Regions from separate parts of the Streptomyces sp. NPDC005962 genome, predicted to be linked through region 2. Evidence: riboswitches for the same ligand, from Rfam matches in the RefSeq annotation. Region 2 holds a riboswitch; each other region holds the start of a gene.
What was found. Region 2 has a riboswitch for cobalamin ahead of ABZ370_RS05355 (HoxN/HupN/NixA family nickel/cobalt transporter). Riboswitches for the same ligand answer to the same signal wherever they lie in the genome.

Region 1 (9,537 bases), on a different contig from region 2:
CGTCCAGCTCGCCAAGCTCCGCCGCCACCGCCGCACCCTTCCCCGTTACGCCCGCGCCTGGGGCCACCTCCAGGACGTCACCGTCGGCTACGGCTTCCGCCCCCTGCGCGCCGCCGGGTGGCTCGTCGCCCTGCTGCTGACCGGCACCCTCGCGTTCGCCCTCCACCATCCGCGGCCGCTGAAGTCCGGCGAGGCGCCCGACTTCAACCCGGTCTTCTACACCCTCGACCTGCTCCTCCCCATCGTCGGCTTCGGGCAGGAGGGCGCCTTCGCCCCGCGCGGCGGGTACCAGTGGCTCTCGTACCTCCTGATCGTCACCGGCTGGATTCTGGCCACGACCACCGTGGCGGGCGTCAGCCGTTCGCTGAGCCGTCAGTAGAGAACGGGATCGTGTGTCATCCCGACCGCGTCACTCCTCCGCGAGCACGACGATCGCGTCGCCCTCGTCCAGGACCAGCGGCGCGCCCTTGTCGGGGTTGAGGAAGACACCGTAGGTGGGCGGTACGTCGGCGTGGCGGGCCAGCCGGTAGCCGACGGCCGTCTCGCCGCGCCGCCGTGCCGCCTCGATGACCGTCGCGAAGTTGGCCTCGGCCCCGGGCACCAGGTAGTTGGCGGCCGGTTTGAGGTAGATCTCCGAACCCTCCGGGTCGAAGAGGTCGATGAACACCTTGTAGAGGTCGCGGTTCTCGGTCAGCTGGGTCAGCAGCAGGCTGATGACCTTGGTGCTGACGATGAAGTCGTCGGCCTTGGTGACCTGGGCGATCTCCCGGTTGCTGTCGTCGTTCATCTCCGTGACGATCGAGTACGGGTCGCCGAGCCGCACCTCGATGTCGCGCAAGTGCAGCAGCGTCACCAGCGTCCGGTCGTCGGCGCGCCGGGGGTCGACGGTGTCGTCGGACAGCACCACGATGTGCTGGTAGCGGCCGAGGTCGAGGGACTCCAGGGACGACCTGCGGGTCGGTTCGCACCGCCGGTGGCCGACGGTCAGGTTCCGCAGCCCCTCCGGCACCCCCTTGCGCGGCCGCCGCAGTGCCGCGATGTCCACCGTCGAACCGGGTTCGACGAAGCTGTCCAGCAGCGTGATGAGCTTCGACGCCCGGGAGTTCCAGCCGATCAGCAGGGTGCGGTCCGGCACCGGCGGACGGCCGGGCGCGGTGGTGATCGCCGACGGGACGATCTCGGGCCGGGTGTCGGCGCGCCGTATCAGCAGATCGTCCTCGGCCATCACCAGCAGCTGGTCGTCGGCCCGGACGACGGTGTCCATCGGCGGGTTGACCAGCACCTCGCCGTCGCTCCTGCGCAGCCCGGCGGCCATGCCCAGCGCGTAGTGGCCGAGCGTGTCCGCGTACGACGAACCCGCCAGCGCGGGCTCGTTGCGGAAGTAGAACTCGTTGCCTTCGAAGCTGAGCAGTTCGTTGAAGACGCTGGACAGCCCCGACTGCCGGTGGGCCTGGGCGATGAGCCGTACGGCGATGTCGTCGGCGTCGATGATCAGGGCGCTCGGGCCGGAGGCGAGGCGGGCCGCGGGCAGGTTGTCCGAACTCTCCACGGCCGCCACGACGCTCGGCCGTGTGCCCTTCCACTTGCGGCTGTTGAGCAGCAGAAGCACCTTGATGACGTCCGTGTCGGTGTCGTTCCCGACCGGCGGCAACACCATGATCGACTTGGCGGTGTCGGGGCTCACCAGCTCAAGGTCGCCCCGTTCCAGCGGACTTCCGGAACGGCAGACCACCCGGGTCCGGCCGGTCTCCGGGATGCGGCGGCGGATCTGCTCCTCCATGTCGACCTTGTCGTGGTCGGCGAGGATCACCACACAGGAACGGCGGGTGCTCTGATTGGCCTCCACCAGCTCCGCGATCACCGTGAACACCTGGTCCGACCAGCCCAGCACGATCGTGTGGCCGCGCTCGATCAGATGCGACCGCCCCTTGCGGAGCATCTGTATTCGGTTCTCCAGGCCCGTGGTGAGCACACCGATGAGCGCGCTGACGATGAAGATGCCGCCGATGGTGACCGTGAGCATCAGCACCAGGAACAGCGGTCGGCCAGTGTCCCCGCCCATGGTGCCCGGATCGAGCGTACGCAGCAGACTCATCCAGACGATGCCCGACCAGCCGCCGCTCTTGCGGGTGTCATCGTGGCTGAAGGTGACCGCCAGCGTGGAGACCACGGCTATCAACGCCAGCGAGGCGAGGCCGAGCCAGCCGATCAGGGCGGGCGTCCCCCGGTCCATCGTGCCGTCGAACCAGTACCGCAGCCGGTCCCGCAGCCTCATCGCACGTCCCCATCCCCCCGGCCACCCACCGGACTTACGGTCTCCCAGAGCAGTTGATCATTCTCGCAGGGTTACCCGGGTCCACCGGCCGCCGCGATGGGGGAGACGGCATACGGGCAGGTCACCAGGCGGCGTGGGCCTGCGGACCGGCCTCGACGGACGGTTCGCCGCCCGCCTCGGCGAACGCCTGGAGCGCCTCGATGAGATGACGGCGCTGTCCGGCGGGCATGACGTCGACGATGCGCGCGATCTCCTGGCGGCGCCGATCGGTGACCTCGGCCACGATCCGCCGTCCGGCCGGGGTGAGCGAGATCATGCTCGTACGCCGGTCCTCGGCGGAGACGCCGCGCTCGACCACGCCCGTCGTGACCAGGCGGTCGATCATGCGCATGGCGGTGGACGGCAGGACCCCCAGCTCCGCGGCCAGCCCGGACAGGCTCAGCGGCCCTCCGGCGTCCAGGACGACCAGCATCCGGAACTGCGGCAGCGTGAGGGAGTCCTCCACCGCGGCCAGGGACCGGGCGGAGACGGCGAGGAGCAGCCGGGACGCGGTCAGCACGGCGGTGACCATGGCCTCGGCGTCGGATTCGGGGTCGTGGGGCGCGGGTCCGTGGGTCTCGGGTCCGCCGGACGCGGGCCGGTCGGACTCAACAGGTCCGGTATCCGAGGCATATGTGGCGGTATGTGAGGTATTCGGGGCCTCGGAGTGCGAGGCCTCGATATCGGGCTGGGAGCCTAAGTGACGGCGCGGCATAGGCCCTTTCTACCCTTCGTCCCACCCGGCCGCGCACGCCGCCGCCCGCCCGCCGCCCACCGGTCCACTTCAGGGCAGGGGGATGCCCGATCCGCCGCCACGGCCTAGGCTGGGTCCCGCAGCTGGTTCGCCCTGCCCGCCAGGCAGGCGCGTCGCAAGAGGGAACCCGGTGGAAATCCGGGACTGCCCCGCAGCGGTGAGCGGGAACGACCGCCGTCATACGCACTGGGTCCGGGAGCCGGACCCGGGAAGCGACGGCCAGTAGGTGCCTCGTACGGCACGTCGTCACGACCTGACGTACGTGACGACGTCACAAGGCGCGCCCGCGAGTCCGAAGACCTGCCCGTTGCCCGTGCGCGACCGCTCGCGCGCGGACATCCCGGTGACCTCGAGGGCGGGTCGGCGTACCACCAGGCGGACGCGCGTACCGAACGCGCCGATCCGCCGGGTTCGTCACTCCTTCGCGCCCCCGATCCCGCCGGGATCTTCAAGAGACACGCTCGCGAAGGAGAGCTACGTGACAGCGACATCCGCGGCCGCGGCGGCACGGGCCACCGTGTACGGCTACCCGCGCCAGGGGCACCACCGCGAACTGAAGAAGGCCGTCGAGGGCTACTGGAAGGGCCGGGTCGGCGCCGACGCCCTCCGCGAAACCGCCGCCGACCTGCGCCGGGCGAACTGGCGGCAGCTGGCCGACGCCGGTATCCACGAGGTGCCGACCGGCGACTTCTCGACTTACGACCATGTGCTGGACACCAGCGTCATGGTCGGCGCCGTCCCCGACCGGCACCGCGCCGCCGTCGAAGCCGACGCGCTGGACGGCTACTTCGCCATGGCGCGCGGCAACCAGGAGGCCGCGCCGCTGGAGATGACCAAGTGGTTCGACACCAACTACCACTACCTGGTCCCCGAACTCGGACCCGGCACCGTCTTCAGCGCCAACTCGACGAAGCAGACCGCCGAGCTGTCGGAAGCGGTCACGCTCGGTCACACCGCCCGGCCGGTTCTGGTCGGTCCCGTCACCTACCTCCTGCTCGCCAAGCCCGCCCCCGGCGTCGCGCCGGACTTCGAGCCGCTCACCCTGCTGGACCGGCTGCTGCCGGTGTACGCGGAGGTGCTGGCCGATCTGCGGGCGGCCGGCGCCGAGTGGGTCCAGCTGGACGAACCCGCGCTCGTCCAGGACCGCACCACCGCCGAACTGAACGCCGCCGCCCGCGCGTACCGCGAACTGGGCGCCCTCACCGACCGCCCCCGGCTGCTGGTCGCCTCGTACTTCGACCGCCTCGGCCCGGCCCTGCCGGTCCTGGCCAAGGCACCCGTGGACGGGCTGGCGCTCGACTTCACCGGGCCCGCCGCCGCCAACCTCGACGACCTCGCCGCCGCGGGCGGTCTGCCCGGCAAGCGCCTGGTCGCGGGCGTCGTGGACGGCCGTAACGTATGGATCAACGACCTCGCCGCCTCGCTGTCCACGCTCGGCACCCTGCTCGGCCTCGCCGACCGGGTCGACGTCGCCGCCTCCTGCTCCCTCCTCCACGTCCCCCTCGATACGGCGGCCGAACGCGACATCGACCCCCGGATCGCCCGCTGGCTGGCCTTCGCCCGCCAGAAGACCGCCGAGGTCGCGACCCTCGCCCGCGGCATCGCCCGGGGCACCGGCGCCATCGCCGCCGAACTCGCCGCCAACCGCGCCGACCTGGCCTCCCGGGCCACCTCCGCGCTCACCCGCGACCCGGCCGTACGCGCCCGCGCCGGAGCCGTCACCGACGCCGACGTCCACCGCTCCGCGCCGTACGCCGAGCGCGCCCCGGCCCAGCGCGCCCGGCTGCGGCTGCCCGCGCTGCCGACGACCACCATCGGCTCGTTCCCGCAGACCACCGAGTTGCGCACCGCCCGCGCCGATCTGCGGGCCGGACGCATCGACACCGCCGGATACGAGCAGCGCATCGCGGCCGAGATCCAGGACGTGGTCTCCTTCCAGGAGAAGACCGGCATCGACGTCCTGGTGCACGGTGAGCCCGAACGCAACGACATGGTCCAGTACTTCGCCGAGCAGCTCACCGGCTACCTCGCCACCCAGCACGGCTGGGTGCAGTCCTACGGCACCCGCTACGTCCGCCCCCCGATCCTCGCGGGCGACATCTCCCGGCCCGAGCCCATGACGGTGCGCTGGACGACGTACGCCCAGTCCCTCACCGACCGCCCGGTAAAGGGCATGCTCACCGGCCCCGTCACCATGCTGGCCTGGTCCTTCGTCCGCGACGACCAGCCGCTCGCCGACACCGCCCGCCAAGTGGCCCTCGCCCTGCGCGACGAGGTGTCCGACCTGGAGGCCGCCGGAACCCCGGTCATCCAGGTCGACGAACCCGCCCTGCGCGAAACCCTGCCCCTGCGCACCGCCGACCGCCCGGCCTACCTGGCCTGGGCCACCGAGGCGTTCCGCCTCACCACCGTCGGCGTCCGCCCGGACACCCAGATCCACACCCATATGTGCTACGCCGAGTTCGGGGACATCCTCCCGGCCATCGACGACCTCGACGCCGACGTCATCAGCCTGGAAGCCGCCCGCTCCCATATGGGGGTGGCCAGGGAACTCGCCGACGCCCACTACCCCCGTGAGGTCGGCCCCGGCGTCTACGACATCCACTCGCCCCGCGTCCCCGGCCCCGCCGAAACCGCCGCCCTGCTCCGCACAGCCCTCGCCGCCCTCCCCGCCGAACGGCTCTGGGTCAACCCCGACTGCGGCCTGAAGACCCGCGGCTGGCCCGAGGTCCGCGCTTCCCTGGACCACCTCGTCGCCGCGGCCCGAGAGGTCCGCTCGACTCTCTGACCTGACGTGTACGGGGTCGGCTCGGCACCCACCGGATGTTGGCCGACCCCGTACATGTACTGCCAAGCTGAACGCATGGCGGAACTGAACGGACAGCCTGTCGACCCCGACGCCGCGCTGACGCTGGCGCTCACCAACTACGGGCACTTCACGAGCATGCGCGTCGACGACCGCCGCGTACGCGGCCTGGGCCTCCACCTCGAGCGCCTGACGCGGGACTGCGCGACGGTCTTCGGGGCGGACCTCGATCCCGAACTCGTCCAGCACTACGCCCGGCAGGCGGCAGGCGAGCGCGGCGGCGCGTTCGTCGTCCGCATCACCATCTTCGACCCCGCCATCGACATGGGACACCCGGCGAAGGCGAACACCCCGAACATCCTCGTCACCGTGCGCCCCGCGGCCTCCCTGCCCCTGCCGCCCCTACGAGTGAAAACCATCCGCTACGAACGCGACGTCCCGGCCGTCAAGCACACCGGCCTGTTCGGCCCGCTCCACGCCCGCCGCGCGGCACAGCTCGACGGCTACGACGACGCCCTCTTCACCGGCCCGGACGACCGGATCTCCGAGGGCGGAACCTGGAACGTCGGCTTCATCGGCGACCAGGGCGTGGTCTGGCCCCAGGCCGACGTCCTCCCCGGAGTCACCATGGCCCTGCTCCAGCAGCACACCGAACCCACCCCGGCCCCGACCCCCGTCACGCGCACCGACGCACAGCACATGCACGCCGCCTTCGCCACGAACACAAGCGTCGGCGTACGCGCCCTCTCCGCCATCGACGAAACGCCGCTGGCCACCGACCACCCTCTCCTCACCCGCCTGCGAGACACCTACCAGTCCATCCCCGGCGAACCGCTGTAAGAGAGTCGCATTCAGTCACGCACAACGAATCAGGGCCATCTACGATTTCTCGTAGATGGCCCTGACCTGTGTTCCTTCAGTCGGGGTGGCGGGATTTGAACCCACGACCTCTTCGTCCCGAACGAAGCGCGCTGCCAAGCTGCGCTACACCCCGAAGCAACGAGCTCTACTTTAGCGGACCTGTCGCCAGACACGAAATCCGGTTTTCGGGGGCTCGCAGGTCGGGGCCGGGGAGGTGGGTCAGGGGGTCTGGGGGGTGAGGGTGAGGAGGGTGGCTTCCGGGGGGCAGGCGAAGCGGACGGGGGTGTAGCGGTTGGTGCCGCAGCCCGCGGAGACGTGGAGGTAGGAGGTATGGTCCCCGGCCTCGTGGGTGGAGAGGCCCTTGACCCGGCGGGTGTCCAGGTCGCAGTTGGTGACCAGGGCGCCGTAGAAGGGGACGCACAGCTGGCCGCCGTGGGTGTGGCCCGCGAGGATCAGGGGGTAGCGGTCGGCGGTGAAGGCGTCGAGGACGCGGAGGTACGGGGCGTGGACGACGGCGAGGGAGAGGTCCGCGCCGGTTTCGGGGCCCCCGGCGACCTCGGCGTAGCGGTCGCGCTTGATGTGGGGGTCGTCGAGGCCGGTGAGGGCGATCTCGATGTCGTCCAGCTTGAGCCGGCCGCGGGTGTTCGACAGGCCGACCCAGCCCGCCGCGTCGAAGGCGTCGCGGAGCTCCGTCCATGGGTTGTGGACGGCGCCGACTGCCGGGGCGTTGCCGTTCAGCCCGTGGTGGCCGCTGGCCTTTTCCATCAGGTAGCGGGCGGGGTTGCGCAGCTTCGGTCCGTAGTAGTCGTTGGAGCCGAAGACGTACGCGCCGGGGAACTCCATCAGCGGGCCGAGCGCGTCGAGGACCTCCGGGACGCCTTCCTGGTCGGAGAGGTTGTCGCCGGTGTTCACGACGAAGTCGGGGCGCAGACCGGCGAGCGACTGGAGCCAGCGCTGCTTCTTGCGCTGCCCGCTCACCATGTGGATGTCGGAGACCTGCAGGACGCGCAGCGGCCGCATGCCGCGCGGCAGCACGGGTACGGTGATGCGGCGGAGCCTGAAGGACCGCACTTCGAAGCCGACGGCGTAGGCGAGACCGGCTGCGCCGACCGCCGTGATTCCCAGAGGTACTCCGTATCGCGCGCGCATGGTCTCCATGGTCGCAGAACGCCGCGGGGGGAGAAATCTTCGGGTGATTCCCGGCCAGTGCTGGCAGACTCGACGCCATGACCACCACGCTCAAGTCCAGGCTGCACGACGATCTCACCGCAGCGATCAAGGCGCGCGACGAGCTGCGCTCCTCCACGCTCCGGCTCACCATCACCGCGATCTCCAAGGAAGAGGTCTCGGGTGAGAGCGCCCGGACGCTGTCCGACGCCGAGGTGGAGAAGATCATCGCGCGCGAGGCGAAGAAGCGCCGCGAGGCGGCCGAGGCGTTCGACAAGGGCGGCCGGGCGGAGCAGGCCGAGCGGGAGCGGGCCGAGGGCGAGCTGCTCGCCGGGTACCTGCCGCAGCCGCTGACGGACGAGGAGCTGGACGCGCTGGTCGCGGAGGCGGTGCGGGAGGCCGTCGCGGGTGGCGCCGAGGGGCCGCGGGCGATGGGCGCGGTGATGAAGATCGTGAACCCGAAGATCGCGGGCCGGGCCGAGGGCGGCCGGGTCGCCGCCGCGGTGAAGCGGCAGCTCGCGGGCTGACAGGGGGAACTCCCCGCGAGGGATCTCCCCGCAGGAGGCGTAGCGGGATAAGAGGGAAGGGCCCGGGCGGATCGCCCGGGCCCTTCCCTCTGTGTGTTCGGTCGGCCGCGCTCAGTCAGTGGCGGGGACTACCGGGGCCACTCGAAGCCGCCGTTCCCGTTGCCGCCGTTCCCATTGCCGCCGATCACGCCCGGCGGGAGGGAGATGTCCGGCCAGGGGTTGTCCCGGCCGCCCCTGCCGGGCTTTTCGCGGCCCGGCTTTTCGCGGCCCTTGCCCGGCTTCTTGGGCGGGGAGGGCTTGCGCGCGTTGGGGTCCTTGATCGGCACGCTGACGAAGTTCGGCGCGGGCTTGCCGTTCAGCGCGCCGCTCATCGCGTCCTTCCAGATGGGGCCCGGGGTGTCACCGCCGTAGACCTTGTCGTGGGGGACACCGCCGATGGTGATGTTCTCCATCTTGAGGCCGCTGGCACCGGGGCCGCCGCCGACCCACACCGCGCCCGCGAGGTTCGGGGTGTAGCCGACGAACCACGCGGCCTTCCGCTCGTCCGTCGTACCCGTCTTGCCGGCGCTCGCCCGGCTCTGCAGACCGGCCTGCTTACCGGTGCCGTCCTCGACCACACCGCGCAGCAGGGTGTTGATCGTGTCCGCGGTCTTCTCGGACATCGCGCGCGAGCACTTCGACTGCGGCACCTTCAGCTTCTTGCCGCTGGGGCCGGTGATCGAGTCGATGAAGACCGGGGAGCAGTAGACGCCGCGGTTGGCGAAGGTCGCGTACGCGTTCGCCATGGTCAGCGGGGAGAAGCCCTCGGTGCCGAGGGTGAGGGAGGGCACCTGGTGGTGCTCCTTGCCGTCGGCCCGCTGCACGCCCATCTTGTCGGCCAGCTCGGTCACCGGGCAGACGCCGATGTCGCTGATCAGCTGGACGAAGTAGGTGTTGACCGACTTCGCGGTCGCCTCCTTCATCCCGTACGGGCCGCGCTCGGTCTCGTTCTCGTTCTCGACCGTCGCGCCCTCGCCGTTGCTCCAGGGGCCCTTGCAGGTGCTGACGGGGCTCGGGTACGCCATCTTGTACGGCGAGGAGTAGCTCTTGTACGGCTTCGTGCCCCGCT
Region 2 (9,537 bases):
CCGGAGCGGCCGGGGAAGTTGCGCGGGAAGGTACGCAGCGAGTTGCGCCCCGCGGCGGGGGCCTGTCCCATGCCGATGCAGCCGAGACAGCCCGACTGGTGGATACGGCCACCGGCGGCGATCAGGTCGAAGGTGGCGCCGGAACGCGTCAGGTCCTGGAGGATCTCGCGGGACGTCGGGTTGATGTCGAAGCTCACCTCGGGCGCCGTCTGCCGCCCGGCCACCATGGCCGCCGGTACGGCGAAGTCGCGGAACCCGGGGTTGGCGGAGGAGCCGATGACCACCTGTCCGATGGGCTCCCCGGCGGCCTCCCGGACCGGTACGACGTTGCCCGGCGAGGTGGGCCGTGCGATCAGCGGCTCCAGCGACGACAGGTCGATCTCCTCGTCGAGGTCGTACGAGGCGTCCTCGTCCGCGACGATCTCGGTGAAGTCCCCGCCGCGCCCGACCCCGTCGAGGAAGCGGCGCACCGCGTCGTCGGCGGGGAAGACGGTGGTGGTGGCGCCGAGTTCCGCCCCCATGTTCGCGATGACGTGCCGGTCCATGGCGGTGAGGGAGGCCAGCCCGGGCCCGTGATACTCCAGCACGCGCTGGACGCCGCCCTGCACCCCGTGACGGCGCAGCATCTCCAGGATCACGTCCTTGGCGCTGACCCAGGGCGGCAGTTCCCCGGTCAGCCGGATGCCCCAGATCTTCGGCATGGTGAGGTGGAGCGGCCGTCCGGCCATGGCGAGGGCGACTTCCAGACCGCCGGTGCCAATCGCCAGCATGCCCAGCGAGCCGCCCGCGCAGGTGTGCGAGTCGGACCCGGCGAGTGTTCTGCCGGGAGCGCCGAAGTGCTGCATATGGGTCGGGTGGGAGACCCCGTTGCCGGGCTTGGAGAACCACAGGCCGAAGCGGCGGGCGGCCGAGCGCAGGAAGAGGTGGTCCTCGGCGTTGCGCTCGTCGGCCTGGAGGATGTTGTGGTCGACGTACTGGACGCTGACCTGCGTGCGGACCCGGTCCAGCGCCAGCGCCTCCAGCTCCTGCATCACCAGGGTGCCGGTGGCGTCCTGGGTGAGCGTCTGGTCCACGCGCAGCGCGATCTCCTCCCCCGGCTCCATCGGGCCGGACACGAGGTGGTCGCCGATCAGCCACTGCGTCACGGTGCCGTGTGCACGGTTACGGGGCAGGCCCATAGCGGTACCGCCTTCCCGGTGCGGGGGCGGCCGGACCGTCCGGGCGCCACCATGCGGGTTCCCGTTCGGCGGCCGCCATGTCGGTCCCGCCCCACCACAGTCACCCGGACGGACGCCCCCGGCTCCGGCCCCGGGCCGCGGGGGCGTCAGCCGCCGTCGCCGTCCGCGGTGGCCGGGGCGGTGCGGACGGACCAGCGCTGCTCGACCTTGGCGATCCGCCAGTAGGCCAGCGCCGCGGCCCACACCACGACGAACAGCCCGACGATGATGAACCCGACGTTGTCCAGGTTCAGCGCGGATATCCAGCCGGTGACGGCGTCCCGCAGGGCGAGCTTGTCGTGGAGGACGCCGACCAGCTCGATGGTGCCGATGAGGAAGGCCACCGCGATGGACAGACCGGTGATGGCCAGGTTGTAGAACACCTTGCGGACCGGGTTGGAGAACGCCCACTGGTAGGCGAAGTTCATGAAGGTGCCGTCGAGGGTGTCGAAGAGGCTCATCCCGGCGGCGAAGAGCAGCGGCAGGCACAGGATCGCGTACCAGGGCAGCCCCGCGGCGGCGCCGCTTCCGGCCATCACCATCAGCGTGACCTCGGTGGCGGTGTCGAAGCCGAGCCCGAAGAGGAAACCGAGCGGGTACATCTGGCCGGGCCGGGTGATGGACTTCGTGAAGCGGCCCAGGACGCGGTTCATGAAGCCGCGCGCGTCCAGGTGCGCCTCCAGCTCCGTCTCGTCGAACTGCCCGGCGCGCATCGCCCTGAAGACCCGCAGGATGCCGAGCAGGGCGACCAGGTTGAGCGCGGCGATGAGGTAGAGGAAGGTTCCGGACACGGTGGTGCCGATGACGCCGAGCACCTGGTGGGTGCCGGAGTTCTCGTTCACCAGGGTGCCCGCGAGCTGCGTACCGCCCGCGACCAGCGCGGCCAGCAGGACGACGACGCTGGAGTGGCCGAGCGCGAACCAGAAGCCCACCGACACCGGCCGCTTGCCGTCGGCCATCAGCTTGCGGGTGGTGTTGTCGATGGCGGCGATGTGGTCGGCGTCGAAGGCGTGCCGCATGCCGAGGGTGTACGCGGTGATCCCGAGGCCGACGCCGAACGTCCTGGCCCCGGCCTCGTAGTGCTGGGGCGCGACGACCAGGAAGAGCAGGCCGAAGGCGACGGCGTGCAGGGCGACGATCACCGCCAGCAGCCCGGCGGTCCGGACGGTGTCCTCGCGCCGCCAGCGCGTTGCGGTGGGCAGGGTCATGCGGTCACGCTCCAGCACCTCGTGGATCACTTCGTGAGATGCCGCGGCCGGTCTCCTGGCTGACGGGTCGACGCGACCGCCCCTGCCTTCCCGGCCGCGCCCTTGCGGCCAGTGGCTCCGCGGCCTGCTGCTGAGGCCTCGGAACGGGACGGGAACTCCCCGATCACAGTGGCGAGGGCCGCTCCGGTTTCCCACCGGCTTCCCGAACACCACGGCCCGGCAACTGTAGGCGGCACCCCGCAAAACCGGCAAGTGAGGCACTTTCAGCTACGGTCGCGCGCGCGAGGTCGCGGTCGAAGCGCGAGGTGTCGCGGTCACGCGCGCGAGGTGAGGATGCTGAGCGCGTTGGCCGCGACGATGGCGCCGACGCTCGCCCACTCCGTCCACCCCAGGCTCTGGCCGAGGATGATCCATCCGACGACCGCGGCGAGGACCGGGTTGACGCTCATGAAGAGCCCGAAGGTCTGGGCGGGCACCCGGCGCAGGGTGAACAGGTCGGAGAGGTAGGGCACGGCGGAGGAGAGGACACCGGCGGCGATGGCGTACCCGGCCGCCCCCGGCGTCGGCGGGTGCTGGACGGCGATGACGATGCCGACGGGCAGGAACAGCACGGCGGAGAGCGCCGCGGCGGCCGCCGACCCCTGCGCGCCGGGGACACGGCGGCCGACGGTGCGGTTGAGCAGGATGTACGACGCCCAGCAGGCGGCGGCCAGCAGCCCGAGCCCGAGGCCCGTGTAGTCGGTCGACGGCTGAGGGCGCATCAGCGTGACCACGCCCGCCAGGGCGACCAGCGCGCAGCACGCGTCCGTGCGGCGGCGGGAGGCGGACAGGGCGATGGTCAGCGGGCCGAGGAACTCCAGGGTCACCGCCAGCCCGAGGCCGATGCGGTCGATGGCGCTGTACAGGGACAGGTTCATGGCGCCGAAGACCAGGGCCAGCAGCACCACCGGCCACCACTGCTCCTTGGTGAAGGACCGCCAGCGGGGGCGGCCGACGGCCAGCAGGACGACGGCGGCGACGTACTGGCGTACCGCGACGACGCCGGTGGCCCCGAGGACGGGGAAGGCGAGGGAGCCGATCGCGGCGCCGGTCTGGTTGGACAGGCCGCTGCCGGCCATGGTGAGCACACCGGACAGCGGCGTCCCGGCCGGTTTCCGGTCCGGATCGCTGGCGCTGGTGGGGTGTGACGGGGCGGTCCGGTGCGCGGGGGCAGGAGCGGGAGCGGTGGCGTGGGCTGCGTCCATACCCCGATCGTGCGGTCGGGCGATCGTTGCGCAAAATGCGTTGAGCGTCGTACCTATACGCTGTGGTTATGGATGTGGAGCTGCGGCAGCTGCGCTGTCTCGTCGCGATCGTGGACGAGGGCACGTTCACCGACGCCGCCATCGCGCTCGGGGTGTCGCAGGCGGCCGTGTCCCGCACGCTGGCCTCGCTCGAACGCGCCCTCGGGGTACGCCTGTTGCGGCGTACCTCCCGGACAGTGACCCCGACCGGCACCGGACTGCGGGTGGTGGCGCAGGCCCGGCGGGTGCTCGGGGAAGTGGACGATCTGGTGCGGGAGGCCACGTCGGGCCACACCCGGCTGCGGATCGGCTACGCCTGGTCGGCGCTGGGCAGCCACACCCCCGCCTTCCAGCGCCGCTGGGCCGCCGCGCATCCGGAGACCCGGCTGCACCTCGTCCGGGTCAACGCCACCACGGCCGGTCTGGCGGAAGGCGCCTGTGACCTGGCCGTACTGCGCAGGCCGCTGGAGGACCACCGCTTCGACTCGGCCATCGTGGGGCTGGAGCGGCGGCTGTGCGCGATGGCGGCGGACGACCCGCTGGCCTCGCGCCGCTCCATCAGGCTCGCCGACATCGGCGAGCGCACGCTGCTGGTCGACCGGCGGACCGGCACCACCACGCCCGAGCTGTGGCCGCCCGGTTCCCGCCCGGCCACCGAGGAGACGCAGGACATCGAGGACTGGCTCAACCTGATCTCCACGGGCAGCTGCGTGGGGATGACGGCCGAGTCGACCGCCCACCAATACCCGCGGCCCGGCATCGTGTACCGACCGGTACGCGACGCCGAGCCGATCGCGGTGCGGCTGGGCTGGTGGCGGGACGATCCGCATCCGGCGGGGCAGGCAGTGATCGAACTGCTCACCGCGCTCTACCGGGCGGGATGACCCGCGCGTCTGTCCGCTATCCGCTATTCGCTATCCGTTAGTAGAAGTGCCGCCGTCCGGCGACCGCGTGTCCGGCGGCGCCCAGGGCCCACAGGACCGCCCCGATGACGAGAAGGACGATGCCGATCGTCCACAGAATGGCGATGCCGGTCAGCAGACCGATGATGAGGAGAATGACCCCGAGGACAATCATGGTGTCCTCCGATCTCGCGGGAGTGGGTCCACCTCCACTATCTGCCTCTTCTTCCTGCCGCGCCAACGCGTCGTGCCCCCGCCGGAGGCGATCGGGTGGGGCTCGGGCATGGTGGTGTCTCCCAGGAGCGTGTTCCCCAGGAACCGTGAGGAGCCATCGATGACGACAGCCGGGTCCCGCGAGTCGGCAGCCGGGTCCGCCGCGCCCGTGGTGCGAGCCGCCGCCGGCGCGGTGCGTGGCCGCCGGGAGGGCGGTCTCGCCGTGTTCCGCGGCATTCCGTTCGCCGAACCGCCGGTCGGGGACGCACGGTTCCAGGCGCCGCGCCCCGTGCGCGGCTGGGAGGGGACCCGGGACGCGTTCGCGTTCGGTCCGCCGCCCCCGCAGGAGTCGGGGTTCGCGGGCCGCGCCGGGGTCCTGGACACGCCGGTGGGCGACGACTGGCTGACGGTCAACGTCTGGACACCCGAGCCGGACCCGGCGGCCCGCCGTCCGGTGATGGTGTGGATCTACGGCGGCGCCTACAAGCTCGGCCACTCCGGCAGCCCCGGCTACGACGCCCGGCGCATCGCCCGCGACGGCGATGTCGTCGTGGTCACCCTGAACTACCGGGTCGGCATCGAGGGCTTCGCCCTCCTCGACGGGGCGCCCGCCAACCGCGGTCTGCTCGACCAGGTCGCGGCCCTGGAATGGGTGCGGGAGAACATCGCGGCGTTCGGCGGCGACCCCGGCCGGGTCACCGTGTTCGGGGAGTCGGCCGGAGCCGGATCGATCGCCTCGCTGCTGGCCATGCCGAGCGCGGCGGGGCTGTTCCGGCGTGCCATCGCGCAGAGCGTGCCGGGCACGTACTTCTCGGGCGAGCTGGCCCGGGACATCGCGGGCGCGCTCGCCGCCGAGGCGGGCCTGCGGCCCACGGCCGCCGATCTGGCCACGGTGGACCCGCGGCGGCTGACCTCGGCGGGCGAGGCGCTGGGCCCCAAGATGCGCCAGTACGAGCAGCGGTGGGGGCAGGTCGTCCACACGACGATCCCCTTCGCACCCGTCGTCGACGGCGAGGTGCTGCCGACCACTCCATGGCAGGCGCTGGCGGCCGGTACGGCCCGGGACGTGGAGCTGATCGCCGGGCACAACCGGGACGAGTTCCGGCTCTTCCTCGCGCTCGGCGGGCAGCTCGGAGAGGCGGGCGAGGAGGAAGCGGCGGCGGCCCTGCGCACCTTCGCACCGGGGCCGGACGGCCCCCAGGCCTATCGCGCCGCCTTCCCCGGAGCCTCGCCCGCCGAACTCCACGAACGCGTCCAGTCCGACTGGCTGTTCCACATGCCCTCGCTGCACCTGGCCGAGGCCCAGGTGGCCGGGGGCGGCCGCGCGCATGTGTACGAGCTGACCTGGCCCGCCCCGGCGGGCGGCGGCGTCATGGGCGCCTGCCACGGCCTGGACATACCGCTGCTGTTCGGCACCTTCGACGCCGACCTCGGCATGCTGCTCTTCGACCGCTCCGGGCCCCCGCCGGAGGCCGAGGCGCTGTCGTCCCGCTTCCGCGCGGCCTGGACCGCGTTCGCCACGACGGGCGACCCGGGCTGGCCCGCGTACGACCCCGCCGGGCGGCTGACCCAGGTCTTCGACACGACGCCCGAGGTCACCGCCTACCCGGAGGAGATCTCCCGGCTCCTCTGGCAGGACCACACCTTCCCGGCCCTGCCGCTGCTCAGCTGACGCCCCCGGCCCGGCTGCTCAGCTGACGCCCTCGGCCCGCCGGACGTTGGCGACCATGGTCCGCAGCACCTTGAGCGCGGCCACGTACTCCTCGTCCCCGACCCCCTCGTGCACCACGGCCCGCACCTCGGTGGCCAGAGCGCGCAGCCGCAGCCGGGCCGCTTCGCCCGCGTCGGTGAGGTGCAGACGGCCGCCGGTGTCGGCCCGGAGCCACTGGCGGTGCAGCAGCTGGTCGACGACGCGGGCGATCTCGTGCGGACCGTCCGCGAGGGGCGTCAGCTGCGCGGCCACCTCCTCGCGGCTCGGGGCGGCGGGCCAGGAGTGCACGCAGTTGAGCACCCAGTACTGCGGCTGGGTGGCGTCGATCCTGGCCATCGCGTCGCGCAGCTGCCCGGTGACGGTGGTGTGGGCCAGACCGGTCCAGTAGCCGACGGGCTGGCTCGCCAGCATGTCGTCGGCGGCGGCGGGATCGCCCGGAGCCTGGTCGGTGAGGCCGTTGCCCAAGGGATTCATGAGCGTGACGCTACCGTCCGGCGTCGGGCGTGAACCCGGCCCGCGTCCGACCCCGTTCCCCTCCCCCGGGGGATACGGCCCTACCCTGGTGGCCGTGCACATCTGTTTTGTCTGCAGCGGAAACATCTGCCGTTCACCGTCCGCCGCGCTGGTCTTCGCCGAGCAGCTGCGCCGCGCGGGGCTCGGCGGCGCGGTACGGGTCACCAGCGCCGGTATCGGCGCCTGGCACGTCGGCGAGCCCGTCGACGAACGGGCCGGTGAGGTGCTGGACCAGCGCGGCTATCCCTTCGAGCACATCGCGGCCCAGGTCGGCGCCGAGCATCTGGACGCCGACCTTTTCCTGGCCATGGACAGCGGCCACGAGCGGGCGCTGCGCAAGCTGGTCGACGATCCGGCGCGGGTCCGGATGCTGCGGTCCTTCGACCCCGACGCGACCGGCGATCTGGACGTACCCGACCCGTACTACGGCGGCCCGGAGGGATTCGACGAGGTACTGGACATGATCGAATCCGCGACGCCCGGCCTGCTGGCCTGGGCGCGCGCGCACGCGGACGCATGACCGCCCGCCCGGACCCGGCCGGAACCGGCGAAGGCCCGGGGGCGGTGGCGGCCCGGCTCACCGGCCGCCCGGTGACCGGTGAGCGCGCGATGTCCGGGGCGCTCGCCGAAGTCACCGTCGACGGCGGGCAGGTGGTGATGGTCAAGCGCGGTGACGACCCCGGCGCGGTGGAGGCCGAGGCGGCCGGGCTGCGCTGGCTGGCCGACACCGGCACGGTCCGCGTTCCTGCGGTGCACGGCCACGACCCGCGCTGGCTGGTGACCGACCGGGTCACCTCCGGCCGGGCGAGCGCGCGGACGGCGGCGCGGTTCGGCCGCGACCTGGCCGCCCTGCACGCGTCCGGCGCGCCCGCGTTCGGCGCCCCGCCACCGGGCGGCCCCGAGGACGCGTACATCGGGCTCGCCCCGATGCGCAACGTCACCGGCGGCGACTGGCCGCGCTGGTACGCCGAGCACCGGGTGCTGCCGTATCTGCGCCGCGCGGTCGACGACGGCACGGTGCGGGCCGCCGAGGCGACCACCGTCGAGGGCGTCTGCGAGCGCCTGCCCGAGCTGGCGGGCCCCGCCGAGCCGCCCGCCCGGCTGCACGGCGACCTGTGGAACGGCAATGTGCTGTGGGACGCCGACGGGCAGGCCTGGCTGATCGACCCGGCCGCGCACGGCGGGCACCGGGAGACCGACCTGGCGATGCTGCACCTGTTCGGCTGCCCGCATCTGGACCGGGTGCTGGAGGGCTACCAGGAGGCATCGACGCTCGCCGACGGCTGGGCGGACCGCATCGGACTGCACCAGCTCTTCCCGCTGCTGGTGCACGCGGTCCTGTTCGGCCGCGGCTACGCCGAGCAGGCCCTCGCCGCGGCCCGGACCGCCCTGGCGGGCTCATGACGTCGGTGGGCCGCCGATGGTCTCGACCGTGGCGCGGACCGCGGCGACGTGCGGGGAACAGTCGGGGGTCACGCGCGGGGCGGGCCGCGGCGGGCCGAGTGGGTGAGGCGGTCGGCGAGTGCCGCGACGAGGTCGCGCAGTTCGTCGGGGCGTTCGATGGCGAACGGCAGGTCGAGCGAGGCGAGCACGGCGGGCAGCCAGTCGAGCCGCTCCACGCGCAGTTCGACGCGCGACCAGTCCTCGGCCGGAGAGTCCGGGGCCGGAGGGTTTGGGGCCGGAGAGTCCGGGGCCGGTGCTTCCGCCACGATCGCGACACTGGCGGGCAGCCGGGTGTGGATCTGCTCGGCCGTCCCCTGGATTCGCAGCGTCACCCGGTGCCGATATGGCGCGGTGGCGAGCCCGTCCAGGACGCGCCGCGCCGGGTCGAGTCCGGCGGGCGGCTGAAACGAGCCGGGCAGGGTCCGCGCATCGGCGATGCGGTCCAGCCGGAACGTCCGGTCCTCGCCGATCGCGGCGTCCGCGCCGGTCACGTACCACTTGGCCGCGTGGGCGACGAGCCCGTACGGGTGCAGCGTGCGCTCGCTGCGCCGTCCGTCGGCGGCGGTGTACCGGATGTGGACCGGCCGGTGATGGCGCACCGCGTCGGCGATCGCCAGCAGGACCGGGGCCCGCGGGGCGGCTGACGCGTCGGGCTCGGCCGTGAAGGCGAGGGAGTCGAGCACCGCGTCGAGTCGGTGGCGCAGCCGCTCGGGGAGCACCCGCCGGATCTTGGCCGCCGCGGTCTCGCCCGCCGTGCCCGTGGCCGTGGTCAGGCCGCTTCGCCGCCCGGCGGCCAGGCCGAGCAGCACGGCGAGCGCCTCGTCGTCGGTCAGCATCAGCGGCGGCAGACGGTAGCCGGGAGCGAGCCGGTAGCCGCCGTAGCGGCCGCGCACCGACTCGACGGGCACATCGAGGTCGATGAGGTGGTCGGCGTACCGCCGCACGGTGCGCTCGTCCACGCCGAGCCGGTCGGCGAGTTCGGCGACTGTGCGGAGGCCGCCCGACTGCAGAAGCTCCAGCAGGGTGAGCACACGGGCGATGGGTCGG
Region 3 (9,537 bases), on a different contig from region 2:
GGGGCCACGAAGTAGGTGAACCCGCCCGGGACGACGGCGATGCCACCGGGGCCGGTGAGGACTACGGCGACGGTGCCGCCGCCCGCCGGGCCCGCCGGGGTGATGCCGGCCAGTTGGGTACCGGCGGGGTTCACGGCCACGATGGTCCCGGGGATACCGGCGAAGGTGATGCTGGTGACCGTGTTCAGGTTGGTGCCGTTGATCACGAACACGGTGCCGCCGGTGGTCGGGCCCACGGCCGGGGTGATGGAGGTGGCGGTGGGCGCGGGCGGCGCCACGTAGGTGTACGGCTGGCTGTTGCTGGTGCCGGAGGTGGTGGTGACGAGGACCTGGACGGCCCCGGCCGCGTGCGGCGGAGCGATCACCACGACGGTGTTGTTGCCGTTCTGGCTGACGATGGCGGCGGGGATGCCGCCGAAGGTCACGCTGATGACGTTGTGCAGGTTCACCCCGGTCAGCTGGACGACGTTTCCACCGCTGGTGGGGCCCGAGTTGGGCACCACCGACAGCAGCAACGGCGGGCCGACCGGCGTCGGGGGCCAGGGCCAGTAGCCCGCGGTGGGTGTGGCTGCGGACACGAGATCGGTCGAGGTCATGATCAGTCCTCCCCGGGAAGGGTCAGGTGAGGTGCACTGGGCGCACGCAGGCCGACAGCGGAGGAAAGGAAAACTGATGGGCCGCCGAGCGGGGCGCAGGAGCGGTGCACTGATGAGGCGGGAGTAACGGGGCGAATGCCCGGCTCCTGGATGGCTGACGAGGTATGGGGCGGCCTCGATGCCACGTTTCCAGTTATCCACGCTCACCCGTCTCGCTCAAGACCTCAGAACAGCCATCACTCGTTTGGCGCATACGGGCTCGCACAGTGGCGCATTCATACGACAAACGCTCGGCTATTCGGGGGAATCCGCTGACGGAGTATCGCCTGTGAGGGCCCGCCGTGCTTGTAATAAATGACATCGCACCGACAGGGATCGCACCGACAGGGGACGATCCGATGAGCCTTGCCGCGTTCCTTCTCGCCCTCGGCACCACCTGCCGTATCACCCGCTTCATTACCAAGGACACCCTGGCGGCGGGTTTCCGGATGTGGGTCGCCGACCGGTTCGGTGACGATTCTCCGGTCACGTATCTGGTCAACTGCGGCTGGTGCACCAGCACATGGGTGGCCGGAGCCACCGCCGCGTATGCCTTCTCGCTGGACACCACCGGGTGGTTCCAGATCCCGGCCACCGCCCTGACGCTTTCCTATCTCGCCGGTGTGGCATCGCGGTGGCTGGACTGACGCGATGGAAAGGAAGGGCACCCATGGGCTGCAACTGTGGCGGCGGATCACCGCGGAGAGTCGTCCTCTACCAATTGACGCTGCCGGACGGCACGGTCCGCCGCTACGTCACCTACCAGGAAGCCGAGGCGGCCAACAAGCGTGCCGGTTCCACCGGAGTGATCAGCACCGTCACCCAGTGAGGGCCCGATTGTCAGTGCCGTCCGGCAGACTGCGGAGCGGCGCCGTGCTGGGCGCGCTGGGGTTCCGGCGCGCGCCGGAGCGGGGCTGGGAGCCGGTCCCGGAGGTCACGCTGTGGGCGTTCACCGTGCGGGTGCAGGTGCCGCCGACCGTCACCGCAGCCAGCCGCGCTCGCGCAGCGCCTCGGTGAACGTGGCGTACGAGGCGTCGAGGGCGGCCTGCTCGCGCGCCTCCGGTGCGACGTCCCGGCCGGGGCGGACCATCGCGGCGGCGCTCGCCGTGAGGTCCGGATGGAGCGTCCCGGCGGCGGCCAGCAGGGCGGCGCCGAAGGCCGTTTCGGCGTGGTCGGCGACGCGCAGGGGGCGACGGAGGACGGTGGCGCGGATACGGGTCCACAGCGGGCTGCGGCTGCCGCCGCCCGCCGCCCACAGCGGCCCCTCGACCGCCACCCCCAGCTCCGCCGCCCGCTCCAGCGCGAGGCGTTCGAGGAAGGCCACGCCCTCCAGCGTGGCGCGGTGCCGGTCGGCGTCGTCGGCCGGAGTGCCGAGGACGAAGCCCCGGGCCGCGCCGCTGACGAACGGGAAGCGCTCGCCCTCCCGGCGCAGCGGATACGCGACCACGGAGGCCGGGCCTCGGTCCGCGGCGGCGCGGTCGAGCGCGGGCAGTCGGCCGGACGGGAGGTGCGCGAGGGCCTCGCCGCCGGTGCTGGAGGCGCCGCCCGGCAGCCACCAGCCGTCGGGGTGGCGGTGGCTGTAGAGCGCGCCGGAGGGGTCGGCGACCAGGTCCCGGGTGACGCCCTTGAGGACGTAGGTGGTGCCGAGGATGCCCACGAACTGCCCCGGCCGCACGGCCCCGGTGGCGAGTTGTCCGGCGCAGCCGTCGGTCATGCCGAGACGGACCGCGCAACCGGCCGGGAGCCCGGTCTCCGCCGCAGCTTCCGCGCACACCACGCCGACAGGGGTGGCCGGTGGCCGGACGGACGGCAGCCACCGGGCCGGTACGCCGAGCGCGTCGAAGACCTCGCCGGGCCACTCCCCGGCGCGCGCGTCGTAGCCGCTCTTGAGCGCGTGGGACCAGTCGGTGGCGACGGGCCCGCCGGTGAGCCGCCATGCGACGAGGTCGGGGGTGTGGAGGATATGGCGGTCGCGCGCGACCGGCCGCGAGCGCCCGGCGGCCTCATGGGCAACATGCCCCTTCCCATGGGCCCGGTGCCCAAGGGCATGCGCCTGCCGATCCACGTCCGCCAGCCAGGCGATGCGGCCGAGGGCGGCCGTCGGGGCGACCGACAGTCCGAGGGCCCGCCAGCGCGGCGCGCCCGCCTCCTGGGCGCGGGCGTTGAGCCCGGCGGCGCGGCGGTCGTCGTACATCAGGGCGGGGCCGAGGGGTTCGCCCCGGCCGTCCGCGAGGACGATCGTGCCGGAGGTGGCGGCGACGGCCACTGCCACGACCTCCCGGCCGCCCGCCGGAAGGGCCCCGGTGGCCTGGCGCAGGGCCGCCGCGACGGCGGGCCACCAGGCCGTGGCGTCCTGTTCGCTGCGGCCGCCCTCGCCCCGGCGCGGGGGCGGGAGTTCCGCGCCGCCCCGCGCCCGTACGCGCCCGTGGGCGTCGGCGCACACCACCCGCACGGCCGCCGTGGCGATGTCGATCCCCGCGACGACCTCGGCCCGGTCGGACATCACGTATCACGCCTCTCACAGGGGGAGTTAAATTAACACTGGTGGCGTTAAGAAGGGCCGGGCGCGATCCTCACATCCGTACGCTCCCGCCACTCCCCGACCAGCCGGGCGTCCGCCCCGCCGTCCACCACCAGATGGTCGAAGTCGGCCAGCGGGCGCAGCCGGTGCAGCGCCGTGCGCCGGGTCTTGGACGCGTCCATCAGCAGCACCGTGCGGGCGGCGGCGGCGAGCATGGCGCGTTTGACCAGCACCACGTCCTGCTCCTGGTGGTACGTGGCCGACGCGTCCATGGCCGAGGTGCTGACCAGCGCCAGGTCCACCGACAGCGCCGCGATCGCCTCCGCGCACGGCACGCCGAGGAAGGAGTCATGGGTGTGCGAGTACTCCCCGCCGAGCCCGATCAGCCGGATGCGGGGCACCCCGGCGAAGACCTCGATCACCTTCCGGGCGTTGGTCACCACCGTCAGCGGGGCGGACTCCACCAGCAGCCGGGCGAGCGCGAGGGCGGTCGTGGAGTCGTCCAGCATCACCGACATCCCGGGCTCGACCAGCTCCGCGGCGGTGGCGGCCACCGCCTCCTTCTCGGCCCGGTGGGCGCCCATCCGGTAGGCGAGGCTGGATTCGAAGACCGACGAGGGCAGGGCCGAGACCCCGCCCCGGAACTTGCGCAGCACGCCGAGCCGGGCCAGTTCGTCCAGGTCCCGGTGCACGGTCATCAGGCTGACGCCGGTCAGTTCGGCCAGCTCCGCCGCGGTGGCGGTGGAGTGCGCGAGGACGTGTTCGGTGATGGTCTGTCTGCGGGCGTCCTGGGAGCGGGCCGCGGTCATGGGCGGGACTCTCCCGTCATGCCGCCGGTCGACGCGCTGTCCGTCGGCACGTTCAGGGAGCGCAGCGCCGTGCGGTCGCCGTCGATGCCGATCTCGGTCACCGCCGCGTTGTCCAGCCGGGGGAAGACCGTGCGGTAGCGGCCGACGGGGATGCCGAGCAGGGTGCACAGCGCCGCCCGCAGCAGGCTGTTGTGCGCCACGACGAGCACCGTACGGTCCGGATGCGCGGCGGCCAGCCGGCGCAGGGCGACGACGGCCCGGGCCGCGGCCGCACCGGGCCGCTCCGAGCCGGGGAAGGCACCGGTCTCGGGGTCGTCGCGGAACGCCCGGACGGCCGCCGCGTCCTCCGCCTCCATCTCGGCGAGGGTGCGGCCCTCGCCCCATCCGAAGTCCATCTCGCGCAGGTCCTCGACGACTTCGGGGACCAGGGACAGCGCGGTGGCGGCCGGTCCGGCGGTGTGCCGCGCGCGGCCGAGCGGGGAACAGGCCACCGCGTCGATCCCACGGCCCCGCACCCAGTGGGCGAGGGCCCGCGCCTGCCGGTGGCCGCGCTCGGTCAACGCGATGTCCGAGATTCCGGCGTACCGGTTCTCCGCGTGCCACACGGTCTCCCCGTGGCGTACGAGCAGCAGTCGGGCGGTCATCCGGGGCTCCCCTGCGTCGGCCAGTGTGTGCGCCATTGCCTCATCACGTATCGAGTGTTAAATCTAGCATCGCTGATGTGATGGAGCACCGAGTTCCGGAGGGCGGCAGGCCATGCGCGCGATCATCGGAGTGGATGTCGGCACCTCCGTCACCAAGGCCGTGGCCTTCGGCCGCGACGGGGCCGCCCTCGCCTCCGCCGCCCGCCCCAGTCGACTGGACCGGCTTCCCGGCGGCCGGGTCGAACAGGACCTGGAGGACGTGCTGCGCACGGTCGCCGAGGTGGTGCGCGAAGTGGCCGCGGCGCTCCCCGGCCCGCCCGCCGCGCTCGCGCTCACCGGCCAGGGCGACGGGCTGTGGCTGCGCGACGAGGCGGGCCGGGCGGTGCGTCCGCCGATCTCCTGGCTGGACGGCCGGGGAGGCGGGACCGTCGCCCGCTGGCGCGCCGACGGCACCCTCGCCGCCCTCTACGCCCTCACGGGCTCCGGGCTGTTCCCGGGCTGCCACGCCCCGCTGCTGCGCTGGCTGGCCGAGCACGAGCCGGAGGCTCTGGAGCGGGCGGCGGTCGCGGGCTACTGCGTGGACGCCGTCGCCCAGCGACTGACGGGCGTCATCACCGTGGACGCCTCCGACGCCTCGCTGCCGTTCCTGGATGTCACCACCCGTACGTATGTGCCGGGCGCCCTGCAGCTGTGCGGACTGGCCGACCACGCCCGGCTGCTGCCCCCGCCCGCCGCGCCCGGCGGCGTCCTCGCGCTGGACGACGAGGGGGCCCGGCTGACCGGGCTGCCGCCCGGACTGCCCGTCGTCTCCGGCCCGTACGACCTTCCGGCGTGCGCCATCGGCAGCGGGGTGCGGGACGTGGGCGACGGACTGCTCACCGTCGGCACCACGCTGGCCTGCCAGGTGCTCACCGACCGCGCGGCGGTGGACCCGGCCGCCGATCCGGCCGGGATGTGGCTGTGCACCCCCGACCCGGACCGCTGGCTGCGCGCGATGCCCGCGATGGTCGGCACCGCCGCGCTGCGATGGGTGCTCGATCTCACAGGGACGACCACGGCCGAGTTGGACGCCCTGCTCGCGCAGAGCCCGCCGGGCGCGAACGGGGTGACCGCGCTGCCCTTCCTGTCCGGCGCCGGGGAGCGCGCCCCGTTCGTGGAACCCGCCGCCCAGGGGCGGTTGGACGGCCTCGGCCTCGCCACCACCCGTGCCGACGCCGTACGGGCCGTCTGCGAGGCCATCGCCTACGCGGCCCGCCACTGCCTGGAGGCGGCCGGGCTCTCGGGGCGGCTCGCGCTGTGCGGCGGAGGCGTACGGTCCGCCGCCTGGACGGAGATTTTCGCCCATGTGATGGGTCACCCGGTGGTCGTCCCGGACGAGCCGGAAGTCGGCGCGCGGGGCGCCGTCGCGGTCGCCTGGCGGTCGCTGGGCGACCCCGTGGACGCGTCCCACTGGCGCGCCGCTTCCCGTACCGTCGAGCCCCGGAGCGAGCTTCTCGGCGCCTACGGGGACGGCTACGCGGGCTACCGCGAGCGCCTCGCCCGTGCCCTGGACGAATGGCGGACGAGCGGTCCGGGAAGCTAGTTTTCCCTGGGATTCCAGCGCGGCCAAAGCCGACGCGACTAGCACATTTATGCGAATCCACCCAGCTGACGACACAACATCTGGGGGCGCGTGCGCAGCGCGACACAAGATGTATGCTCGTGCTCGCTGTCGCCGCAGGGGAATCCGGTGCGAATCCGGAACTGTCCCGCAACGGTGTACGTGTGCGCTTTCGCGTACCCGTGAGTCCGATGACCTGCCGACGGCCGTCTGCATACGTCCGGGCCTCGCGGGTTGGGTCGATGGACGCTGCGCGGTGTGCCCTGAAGCGGAATCGGCATGCCCGTGAGCGGCCATCGCGCACCGCCCTCGAAGGCCCCCAGCCGAGCGAGGGAGAACACTTCAGTGACCATCGCGCCCGCCGATCCGGTTTCAGAGGCAACGGACTTCACGGCAGCGGCCGACGCGCCCGGGACCGCCCTGCTGCGGACCCTGACGGCGCTCACCGCCGACCTGCCCGCCACCGACCCCGGCAGGGTCGCGGCCGCCGCCCTGCGCGGCCGCCACCCCGGTTCGGACGAGGCGGAGTTGCGTTCCCTGGCGACCGAGGCGTCGGCCGGGCTCATCGGCGAGGAGCCGGAGTACTCCAAGCTCGCCGCGCGGCTGCTGACCCGCGCGATCGCCGATGAGGCGGCCGGGCAGGGTGCGGACTCCTTCTCCGCCTCCGTCGCCGTGGGCCACCGCGAGGGCCTGATCGCCGACTCCACCGCCGAGTTCGTCACCACCCACGCCGCCCGGCTGGACGCGCTGGTCGACCAGGCGCTGGCCGACGGCGCCGACGACCGCTTCGGCTACTTCGGGCTGCGCACCCTGCACAGCCGGTATCTGCTGCGCCACCCGATCACCCGTCAGGTCGTCGAGACCCCGCAGCACTTCCTGCTGCGGGTGGCCTGCGGGCTCGCCGAGGACCTGTCCGAGCGGGCGGTGGGCGACGTCGCCGAGCTGTACCGGATGACCAGCACGCTGTCGTACCTGCCCAGCTCCCCCACGCTGTTCAACTCCGGCACCCGGCACCCGCAGATGTCGTCCTGCTACCTGCTGGACTCGCCGCTGGACGAGCTGGACTCGATCTACAACCGCTACCACCAGGTGGCGCGGCTGTCGAAGCACGCGGGCGGCATCGGCCTGTCGTACTCGCGCATCCGCGCCCGCGGTTCGCTGATCCGTGGCACCAACGGGCACTCCAACGGCATCGTGCCGTTCCTGCGCACGCTCGACGCCTCCGTGGCGGCCGTCAACCAGGGCGGCCGGCGCAAGGGCGCGGCCTGCGTCTACCTGGAGACCTGGCACGCGGACCTGGAGGAGTTCCTGGAGCTGCGGGACAACACGGGCGAAGAGGCCCGCCGCACCCACAACCTCAACATCGCGCACTGGATTCCGGACGAGTTCATGCGCCGGGTCGAGGCGGACGCCGACTGGTCGCTGTTCTCGCCGGCGGACGCGCCCGAGCTGGTCGACCTGTGGGGTGACGAGTTCGACGCCGCGTACCGGAAGGCCGAGGCGGAGGGCCGGGCGCTCAAGCAGGTTCCGGCGCGCCAGCTGTACTCCCGGATGATGCGCACCCTCGCGCAGACCGGCAACGGCTGGATGACGTTCAAGGACGCCGCCAACCGCACCGCCAACCAGACCGCCGAGGCGGGCCGGGTCGTCCACTCCTCCAACCTGTGCACCGAGATCCTGGAGGTCACCAACGACGGCGAGACGGCCGTCTGCAACCTCGGCTCGGTCAACCTCGCCGCCCACCTGGGCGAGGGCGGCGAGATGGACTGGGAGCGGCTGGACAAGACGGTCCGGACCGCCGTGACCTTCCTCGACCGCGTGGTGGACATCAACTTCTACCCCACCGAGGAGGCCGGGGCGTCCAACTCCCGCTGGCGCCCGGTGGGTCTGGGGCTGATGGGCCTCCAGGACGTCTTCTTCCGGCTGCGGCTGCCGTTCGACTCGGCCGAGGCGACGGCGCTCTCCACCCGGATCTCCGAGCGCATCATGCTCGCCGCGTACGAGGCGTCCTGCGACCTCGCCGAGCGCCACGGCCCCCACCCGGCCTGGGCCGAGACCCGCACCGCGCGCGGCGTGCTCCACCCGGACCACTACACCGGCGCCACGGCCACCTGGCCCGAGCGCTGGGAGGCTCTGCGGACGCGGATGGCGACGACCGGCATGCGCAACTCGCTGCTGCTGGCCATCGCGCCGACCGCCACCATCGCCTCCATCGCGGGCGTGTACGAGTGCATCGAGCCGCAGGTCTCCAACCTCTTCAAGCGCGAGACGCTCAGCGGTGAGTTCCTCCAGGTCAACAACTACCTGGTGAACGACCTCAAGAAGCTCGGCGTATGGGACACCCAGACCCGTGACGCGCTGCGCGAGGCCAACGGCTCGGTCCAGGACCTCTCCTGGGTGCCGCAGGAGGTACGGGATCTGTACCGGACCGCGTGGGAGATCCCGCAGCGCGCCCTGATCGACATGGCGGCGGCCCGCACCCCGTACCTCGACCAGAGCCAGTCGCTGAACCTCTTCATGGCCGCGCCGACCATCGGCAAGCTCAGCTCGATGTACGCGTACGCCTGGAAGCGCGGCATCAAGACGACCTACTACCTGCGCTCCCGCCCGGCGACCCGGATCGCCCAGAGCGCCCGCGGTGGCGCCGCCACGGCCGCCGTCCCCGTCCCCGGCACCCCCGGCACCGTCCCCGCCCAGCAGGCGCCCGCCGACGACGAGGCGGTCGCCTGCTCCCTGGAAAACCCCGAGTCCTGCGAGGCCTGCCAGTAATGCCCACCGCATCCGAGATGACCACCGCGACCACCGCGACGGATCACACCAAGAACCTGCTCGACCCCGGGTTCGAGCTGACCCTGCGGCCGATGCGGTACCCGGAGTTCTACGACCGCTACCGGGACGCGATCAAGAACACCTGGACCGTGGAAGAGGTCGACCTCCACTCGGACGTCACCGACCTCGCCAAGCTCTCCCCCGGTGAGCAGCACATGATCAGCCGACTGGTGGCGTTCTTCGCGACCGGCGACTCGATCGTCTCCAACAACCTGGTGCTGACGCTCTACAAGCACATCAACTCCCCCGAGGCGCGGCTGTACCTGTCGCGGCAGCTCTTCGAGGAGGCCGTGCACGTCCAGTTCTATCTGACCCTGCTGGACACCTATCTGCCCGACCCGGACGACCGGGCGGCGTCCTTCGCGGCCGTCGAGAACATCCCCTCCATCCGGGAGAAGGCGGAATTCTGCTTCCGCTGGATGGACTCGGTGGAGAAGATCGACCGGCTGGAGTCCAGGTCCGACCGGCGCCGCTTCCTGCTCAACCTGATCTGCTTCGC

Region 1: linked by a shared signal. The riboswitch ahead of metE (5-methyltetrahydropteroyltriglutamate--homocysteine S-methyltransferase) and the one ahead of ABZ370_RS05355 (HoxN/HupN/NixA family nickel/cobalt transporter) in region 2 are both predicted to bind cobalamin.
Region 3: linked by a shared signal. The riboswitch ahead of ABZ370_RS22290 (ribonucleoside-diphosphate reductase subunit alpha) and the one ahead of ABZ370_RS05355 (HoxN/HupN/NixA family nickel/cobalt transporter) in region 2 are both predicted to bind cobalamin.

Annotation. Positions count from the first base shown of each region.
Region 1 is NZ_JBEXVE010000001.1:131,061-140,597, forward strand. Features, by position in the region: gene ABZ370_RS00650 (membrane-associated oxidoreductase) at 1-379, shown strand, start outside; gene ABZ370_RS00655 (potassium transporter TrkA) at 410-2,275, opposite strand; gene ABZ370_RS00660 (MarR family transcriptional regulator) at 2,397-2,846, opposite strand; cobalamin riboswitch at 3,136-3,391, shown strand; gene metE (5-methyltetrahydropteroyltriglutamate--homocysteine S-methyltransferase) at 3,547-5,856, shown strand; gene ABZ370_RS00670 (aminotransferase class IV family protein) at 5,932-6,714, shown strand; tRNA gene ABZ370_RS00675 (tRNA-Pro) at 6,795-6,868, opposite strand; gene ABZ370_RS00680 (metallophosphoesterase) at 6,955-7,884, opposite strand; gene ABZ370_RS00685 (GatB/YqeY domain-containing protein) at 7,962-8,429, shown strand; gene ABZ370_RS00690 (transglycosylase domain-containing protein) at 8,558-9,537, opposite strand, start outside.
Region 2 is NZ_JBEXVE010000002.1:393,208-402,744, reverse strand. Features, by position in the region: gene ABZ370_RS05360 (aconitate hydratase) at 1-1,178, opposite strand, end outside; gene ABZ370_RS05355 (HoxN/HupN/NixA family nickel/cobalt transporter) at 1,325-2,425, opposite strand; cobalamin riboswitch at 2,453-2,654, opposite strand; gene ABZ370_RS05350 (EamA family transporter) at 2,740-3,669, opposite strand; gene ABZ370_RS05345 (LysR family transcriptional regulator) at 3,738-4,592, shown strand; gene ABZ370_RS05340 (DUF6131 family protein) at 4,630-4,785, opposite strand; gene ABZ370_RS05335 (carboxylesterase family protein) at 4,945-6,495, shown strand; gene ABZ370_RS05330 (MarR family transcriptional regulator) at 6,514-7,008, opposite strand; gene ABZ370_RS05325 (low molecular weight protein-tyrosine-phosphatase) at 7,103-7,567, shown strand; gene ABZ370_RS05320 (fructosamine kinase family protein) at 7,564-8,451, shown strand; gene ABZ370_RS05315 (WYL domain-containing protein) at 8,520-9,537, opposite strand, start outside.
Region 3 is NZ_JBEXVE010000013.1:4,125-13,661, reverse strand. Features, by position in the region: gene ABZ370_RS22325 (IPT/TIG domain-containing protein) at 1-596, opposite strand, end outside; gene ABZ370_RS22320 (hypothetical protein) at 995-1,282, shown strand; gene ABZ370_RS22315 (hypothetical protein) at 1,306-1,464, shown strand; gene ABZ370_RS22310 (FGGY family carbohydrate kinase) at 1,615-3,138, opposite strand; gene ABZ370_RS22305 (DeoR/GlpR family DNA-binding transcription regulator) at 3,186-3,965, opposite strand; gene ABZ370_RS22300 (histidine phosphatase family protein) at 3,962-4,609, opposite strand; gene ABZ370_RS22295 (FGGY-family carbohydrate kinase) at 4,722-6,191, shown strand; cobalamin riboswitch at 6,288-6,428, shown strand; gene ABZ370_RS22290 (ribonucleoside-diphosphate reductase subunit alpha) at 6,555-8,978, shown strand; gene ABZ370_RS22285 (ribonucleotide-diphosphate reductase subunit beta) at 8,996-9,537, shown strand, end outside.